2 regions of the Brachybacterium sp. AOP29-B2-41 genome follow, and region 2 is predicted to be linked to the other one. Evidence: predicted binding sites of a transcription regulator. Region 2 holds the regulator's gene; the other holds the start of a gene.
What was found. Region 2 encodes HspR, which represses chaperone genes until heat shock. Its sites were predicted from a motif close to AAGTTGAGTCNNNNNGACTCAACTT; they were not measured.
Positions count from the first base shown of each region.

Region 1: the regulator HspR is predicted to act here: its motif matches at 1,464-1,488, upstream of ACT3T9_RS13875 (Hsp20/alpha crystallin family protein).

Region 1 is NZ_JBQSXR010000014.1:96,860-100,255, reverse strand. Features, by position in the region: gene ACT3T9_RS13885 (MFS transporter) at 1-710, shown strand, start outside; gene ACT3T9_RS13880 (hypothetical protein) at 805-1,044, opposite strand; gene ACT3T9_RS13875 (Hsp20/alpha crystallin family protein) at 1,535-1,966, shown strand; gene ACT3T9_RS13870 (GNAT family N-acetyltransferase) at 2,055-2,759, shown strand; gene ACT3T9_RS13865 (sugar nucleotide-binding protein) at 2,841-3,396, opposite strand, start outside.
Region 2 is NZ_JBQSXR010000005.1:152,764-156,159, forward strand. Features, by position in the region: gene ACT3T9_RS06945 (TVP38/TMEM64 family protein) at 1-247, shown strand, start outside; gene ACT3T9_RS06950 (glycosyltransferase) at 279-1,538, shown strand; gene ACT3T9_RS06955 (heat shock protein transcriptional repressor HspR) at 1,522-1,950, opposite strand; gene ACT3T9_RS06960 (DnaJ C-terminal domain-containing protein) at 2,067-3,089, opposite strand; gene ACT3T9_RS06965 (nucleotide exchange factor GrpE) at 3,216-3,396, opposite strand, start outside.

The DNA.
Region 1 (3,396 bases), on a different contig from region 2:
GAATACCGGATCCGCCGCTCACAGCGCGACTCCCTGCGGCCCGGCGCACACCCCGGCGGCGGCTCCGCGCAGCCGCCGCATCCGGCGTCTCCTCCGCGCCGTTCCTCGCCGTGCTCGCGATGCGCTTCCTGTTCTCGCTGCAGCTCTCGGCCGGCCTCGCCTTCGCGCTGTACCTGTTCATCTCCCGCTGGTCCCTCGCCGAGGGCGCGGCCGTGCGCGCCACCTCTCTGACCACCTTCACCGGGGTCGTGGGGGTGGTGGCCGGCTCCATGCTGCTCACCTCCTCGCGGTGGCGCAGCATCCGGATGACACCGGTGCTCGGTGTCGCACTGATGCTGCTCGCCGCCGCGATGCTGGGCCGCGCCCTCGCCCCGACTCTGCTGGTCTTCCATGTCGCCACAGCCGTGGCGGGGCTCGCGATCGGGCTGGGCATGACCGCCACCCGCTCCCTGGCCTACGCCCTGCTGCCGGCTGCGTCGGCCGGGTTCGGGCTCGGCCTGGTGGGTGCTGCCGGGAGCCTCGCGGGGCTGATCGCGCCGCTGGCCGCTGCCGCTCTGCTCACGCTGAGCACCAGCTGGGGATCGGCGGACCCCTACATCGGGATGTACACGCTGCTGGCCCTCCCCGCGCTGCTGGGCCTCGCCCTGCTCCCCCTGACCCGCGTACCGAGCGCTTCCCAGCCGTCCCCCGCGGAGGTCGTTCCGCCCTGAGCCGAAGCGCGCAGCGGCCCGGGCGCACGACGACCGCTGCCGTAGCGCGCCGGTGGGAGTCATTCCGCGCTGCATCGCGTGCCCTGGCGTGCCGCTACGCGGCGCGGGTGAAGGCACCGAGCGCCCTCAGTGCATCTCTCAGCGAGTCGGCGGGGAACGGTCCGACGGTGACTTCCTCCCCGTCCGTCGTGCAGGTGAACCAGATGCCCCCGGCGCCCGTGGTGAGGGTGAGAGCGTCGCCATCGGGATCGGTGAGCTCGGCGACGTCGAGCGTGAGCATGCGCTCGGGCGCCGCACCGAACCGGCGGGCGGTGAGGGGTTCCACGGGGGTCACAGACTTCTCCAGGGATGAGCGGGGGCGGAGCCCCGCGGGCGGGCATGCTGCTCGGATGCCGTCAGCGGGCAGGCGGGCAGCAGTGCGGTGGAGTCAGTCTTGACGAGGAATCGCGCCCGCGCGCTCCGTGCGTCGCCGAATCGCGTCTTTTCACCCCCGGCTCACCCCCGAGGGCCATCGGCCGCTCGGGCGAAGGGCTGCGCCGATGGACGCTGAGAGGCTCTCCTTGGATCCGCCCCCGCTGATCCGCCCGCGCTGATCCGCCCCGCGCGAGGCACGAGACCCTGAGCGCTGGACCTCGGGACCCTGGAACGATGCCTTCTCCTCGGCGGCCGGGCACCCCGGCGAACCGGCTCCGCGCCGCCGCGAGGCCGTTCCCGAACTCTGGCACTCTCGCCCGGAGAGTGCTAATCTGCTCGTACTTGAGTCGGAGGGACTCAAGGTTCGGCGACCACCGGACGACCGGGGGTCACATCAGAGAGGAGAAGCAATGGCCACCACCGATCCGTTCCGAGAGATGGAGCGATTCGCGGGCACTTTTCTCGATGCTGGACGTCGGGGACCGCGGCAGATGCCGATGGATCTCTACCGCGCCGGCGATCACTACGTCCTCGCGGCCGATCTGCCGGGTATCGATCCCGGTTCGGTCGACGTCGACGTGGACGGTCAGCTCCTGACGATCCGTGCGGAGCGGACCCTTCCGAAGGACGAGGGCGCGCAGTGGATCACGCGCGAACGCACGGGCGGGACCTTCCTGCGCCAGCTCAGCCTCGGACAGGGCCTGGACACCGAGCGGATCTCCGCGAGCTACAGCAACGGTGTGCTCAGCGTGAGGATCCCGCTCAGCGAGAAGGCCAAGCCTCGCAAGATCGAGGTCACCGCTGACAGTCCACCCGCGCAGATCGAGTCCACCGCGACCTGATGCTCCCCCTGCTGCCCGGGCCCGGCATCCCACGATGCCGGGCCCGGGCAGCACCGACCTTCCCACGGCGAGCGAAGGAGTGACAGCCATGCATGACGAGCTCACCGCGGCGACGGTGCACACCTGGGTGGACGGATGGGCCCGCACCCGGGAGTACGAGGTGGTCCATGAGGGCACCTCGCACACCGTCGGTCCGCGCACCGAGCACGGGGATTCGGAGACCGTCCTGTTCCGCTGGAGCGAGGACGAGCTGCGCAGGGCGACCTCCTCTGTCGCGGGGAATCCGGGTCACCTGCTGACCCTCATCTCCGACGTCGGCGAGGCGCCGCCGGCCCTCGGAGAGACCGGCGATCTCGAACTGATCAGCGATCAGGAGAGACTCATGGTCACCGATATGGAGCTGCAGGACGTCGAGGCCCCGATCGTGCCGGACTCCTGCACGGTCGCCCGCGAGACGTTCGACGGCTGGACGCTCCTCACCGTCATCCAGGCGGGCCGTGTCGTCGCCCGAGGACGCATGGCGGTGGTCGACGGCTGCGCCGTGCTCGACCGGATCTACACCGCCAGCACGCATCGCCGGCGGGGTCTGGGCACCTTCGTCACCCGCACGCTCCTGGCGATCGCCCATGAGCACGATGTCGACACGGGCCTGCTCGTGGCGACTGGACGGGGCGTCGAGCTCTATGAGCACCTCGGCTGGACGCCCCTCGCGGACGTGCGCGTCCTCGGCGCCCCAGGGGCGCGGAACCGGCGCCGGCCCTCGCACGCCCAGATCGACGAGGAGCTCGGCTAGCGCAGCCGGGCGTCGGCGTCGATCCTCGCTTCGGAGAAGCGCCCCGGGTTCTTCACCCGCCTCTTCGGTCGCTGATCGGAGTCACACGAGCATCGCGTCGTACCCGGAGCGGAAGTCCGGATGCCGGAGCTCTCCGAGCAGCTCCCTCATCCGCGCCCCGCTCAGCACGGTCCCGTGGCCGGAATCGGGGTCGGCGGCGGGCGGGACCGGCAGGCCGAGCCGGAAGGCGAGGTGGGTGACCACCTCTCCGAGGCGCGCCGGCGCGCCGTCGACCGCGTGCAGCAGCACCGGCGGTTCCGGATGCGCCAGCAGGGCGAGGAGCACGCGTGCGAGGTCCTCCTCGTGGATGCGGTTCGTGCGTCGGCGGTGGTCGACGGGGCGTCCCTCGCGCACCGTGCGCAGCAGCCGATCCCGGCCCGGGCCGTAGATCCCGGCGGGGCGCACCACGATCGCGTCGAAGAGCTCCCTCGCCAGGCGCTCCCCGTTCAGGAGGCTCTGGGCCCGGTCGCCGAGCGGCTGCGGGGCATCCTCCTCGGTGAGCACCGGGGCCGGATCGGCACGGTTCGCGTACCCCTCGAACACCCTGGTGGAGGAGACGAACACGGTCCGGGCGGGCCGGTGGGGCAGGGCGGCGGCC
Region 2 (3,396 bases):
GCGGCTGTTCCGCCCGCGCACAGTCGAGAAGTTCCTCGGCTGGACCCGCAGCCCCCATTTCACGCGCGCCTTCGCCACCGCGATCGCGCTGCCCATCGCCCCCGACGATCTGCTCTGCTACATCGCCGGGACCACCAAGATGCGGTGGCGCACCTATGTCTGGATCATCCTGCTGTGCAAGCCGTGGGCTCTGATCGCCTATGGGCTCGGCGTCAGCGCATTGGTGATGCGCTTCCTGCCCTGGTGACACTTCCTGCCCTGGTGAACGGAGCCACGACATGTTCATGAGATCTCGCGCCCTGCGGCGCCCCGCCCCTCTCCGGGAGCGCGCCCTGCGCCGGCTGGATCGGCTCGCGCACGGCGTGCTCCCCGGTGGCGGGCCGCGCGGCGTCCGGCATCCGGACGAGCCGCTGCGGGTGCTGATGCCGCGCGGGCTGACGGGCCTGGCCCGGGAATCGGGCATCGGCGCGGCGATGCGTCATCAGGAGTCGGCGGTGCGCACGCTCGGCCATCAGGTGGTCACCTCTCCCCTGCGCCCCTTCGACGTGGTGCACCTGAACACCCCCTTCCCGGACACTCCGGTGCTGGCGCGGTGGGCACGGCTGTGGCGACGTCCGGTGCTGGTATGGGCCCACTCCACCGAGGATGACTTCCGGGATTCCTTCACCGGGTCGAATCAGCTCGCCCCGCTGTTCCGGCGCTGGATCGCGCACCTGTACCGGCGCGGCGACGTGGTGATCACCCCCAGCGGCTACTCGCGAGATCTCGTCTCCGCCCCGAAGTACGGGATCTCGGCACCGATCCGGGTGCTCTCCAACGGTGTGGACACCAGCTTCTTCCGGGCGGATCCGACGGCCCGGGCGCAGCTGCGGGACCGGCTCGGACTCGCCCCCGACGCCCCCGTGGTGATCAGCGTCGGCATGCATCTGGTGCGCAAGGGGATCCTGGACTGGGTGGAGGTCGCCCGGCAGCTGCCTGAGGTGAGCTTCGTCTGGTTCGGGCGCACGGACCCGCGCCTGCTCACCGCCGAGGTCCAGCGGGCACTGGCGAGTGCCCCGCCCAATGCGCTGTTCCCCGGCTATGTGAACGCGGACCGGCTGCGGGAGGCCTACGCCGGGGCGGATGTCTTCGCCTTCCTCACCAAGGAGGAGACCGAGGGGATCGTGCTCTGGGAGGCGCTGGCCACCGAGATCCCGACCCTGGTGCGCGGCATCCCGCTGTACCGCGACGCGATGCCCGACGGGGTGCTCACGCACCAGGTCTGCGGGGACGGGCCCGAGTTCGCGGGTCAGGTCGCCCGGAAGCTCTCCGCGCTGCTCGCCGGAGAGCTCGAGGACCTCACCGCTGCCGGTCGCCAGGCCGCCGAGGGGGTCGACCTCGCCCAGGTGGCGCTGCAGCTCGAGGAGATCTACCACCTCGCCGGGGTGCTGACTCCTCCCAGCACCGCCGCAGTCACCAGCTCCCCCGCCGTCGGGAGCACTCCCGCAGTCGGGAGCGCCTCCGCGATCAGAAGTGGCGAGATCAGGACCGGCGAGTAGGCCGCCACACCACCAGCGCGCTGCCGCTGCTGCGCCGCCGGGGACGTTCACCGCGGCGCAGAGCGCTGATCTCACCGTCCCGATCGGCGGAGAACACGCGCCGCTGAGCGGGGGTCAACGCGCCGAGCTTCTCGCGAACGCTCTCGAGCTCGCTGACCTCGTCCTGCAGCTCGAGAATCCGCTTGATGCCGGCGAGGTTGATGCCCTGGTCCTGGGAGAGTGCCTGGACCTCCTGGAGGCGGACCACATCGCGGGGGCTGTAACGGCGGCCGCGTCCCCGGGTACGCTGCGGGACGACCAGTCCGAGACGGTCGTACTGGCGCAGGGTCTGCGGGTGCATCCCGGACAGCTCCGCCGCGACCGAGATGACGAAGACCGGGGCGCGGTCATCGAGGCGGTGCGAGAAGGCCATCGGGATGCTCCTTCCGAAGCTCTGCAGCGTGCGGGTGCGTTCTCAGCTCATCGTGCTCAGCAGACGGGTGCTCAGAGGGTGGGTGCTCAGCAGGCGCGTGCTCAGCACGTGGATGCTCAGCGGGCCGCGGCCTCGGTGAGGCCGGCGCGGGGGTCCTCGTCGGCCAGTGCTGCCCGCAGGTCCTCGATGGCCTGCTTCGCCGCGCCGTCGACGTGGGTGGGGACCGCGACCTGCACGGTGACGTGGAGGTCGCCGGTCTTCTTCTTGGTGACCAGTCCCTTGCCCCGCACTCTCAGGGTACGACCGGAGGGCGTGCCGGGCGGGACCTTCACGGAGACGGTGTCGCCGTCGAGCAGCGGGACCGCCACGGTGGTGCCGAGCACCGCCTCGTCGAAGGAGATCGGCACCGTGATGCGCAGGTTCACGCCGTCGGCGCTCCAGACGGGGTGCTCTTCGACGTCGAGGGTCAGGAGCAGGTCGCCGGCGGGCGCGCCGCCGGGGCCGGGTCGGCCCTTGCCGCGCAGGCGGATCTTCTGCCCGTCGTGCACGCCGGCGGGAATGCGCGTGGTGATGGTCCTGCCGTCGACGGTCAGGCGCAGATCGGTGCCCAGCGCCGCATCGCGGAAGCTGACCCGGGTGCGGGCGGAGGTGTCGGAGCCCTTCGCCGGGGCGCGATTCGGCGAGAAGCCGGCGGGACCGGCGCCGCCGAAACCGCCGTTGCCGAAGCCGCCGCCCTGGCCGCCGAACATCTTCAGCAGATCATCGATGTCGGGGTTGCCGGCGCCGCCGCCGGGGGCGGGGCGAGCGCCGGGGTGGCCGCCGCCGCCGAACATCGAGGAGAAGATGTCCTCGAATCCGGCCCCGCCGGGACCGCCCTGGCCGGCGGAGAAGCGTGCGCCACCGGCGCCCATGGCTCGGATCGCGTCGTACTGCTGGCGCTGCTCCTCATCGTTGAGGACCGAGTAGGCCTCGCCGATGCTCTTGAACTTCTCTTCAGCTTTGGCGTCGTCGGGGTGGTGGTCGGGGTGGTACTTGCGGGCCTGGGTGCGGTAGGCCTTCTTGATGTCCTGGGCGCTCGCGTCCTTGGAGACGCCGAGGACCGCGTAGAAGTCCTTGTCGAGCCAGTCCTGTTGGGACATGTGCGTCTCCTTCCGAGAGCGGGGATGGTGAGGGGGTTGGTGCTGTGTGCGATACGGAGAGGGAGGTGCGGGGCCCGCCGGTCGTGATGACCGGCGGGCGCCGCACCGCCTCAGGGGTGGGGAGGGTCAGGCGGGGCCCCGGGTGCCGACCCGGGCCGGTCGCAGGATCCTCTCGTGCATCGAGTAGCCGGGCTGCATGACCATCGAGATGGTGTTGGTCTCGACGTCATCGGCGTCCTCGTGCATGAGGGCCTCGTGGAGGTTCGGATCGAACTGCTCCCCCACGGCGCCGAAGCGCTTCAGGCCA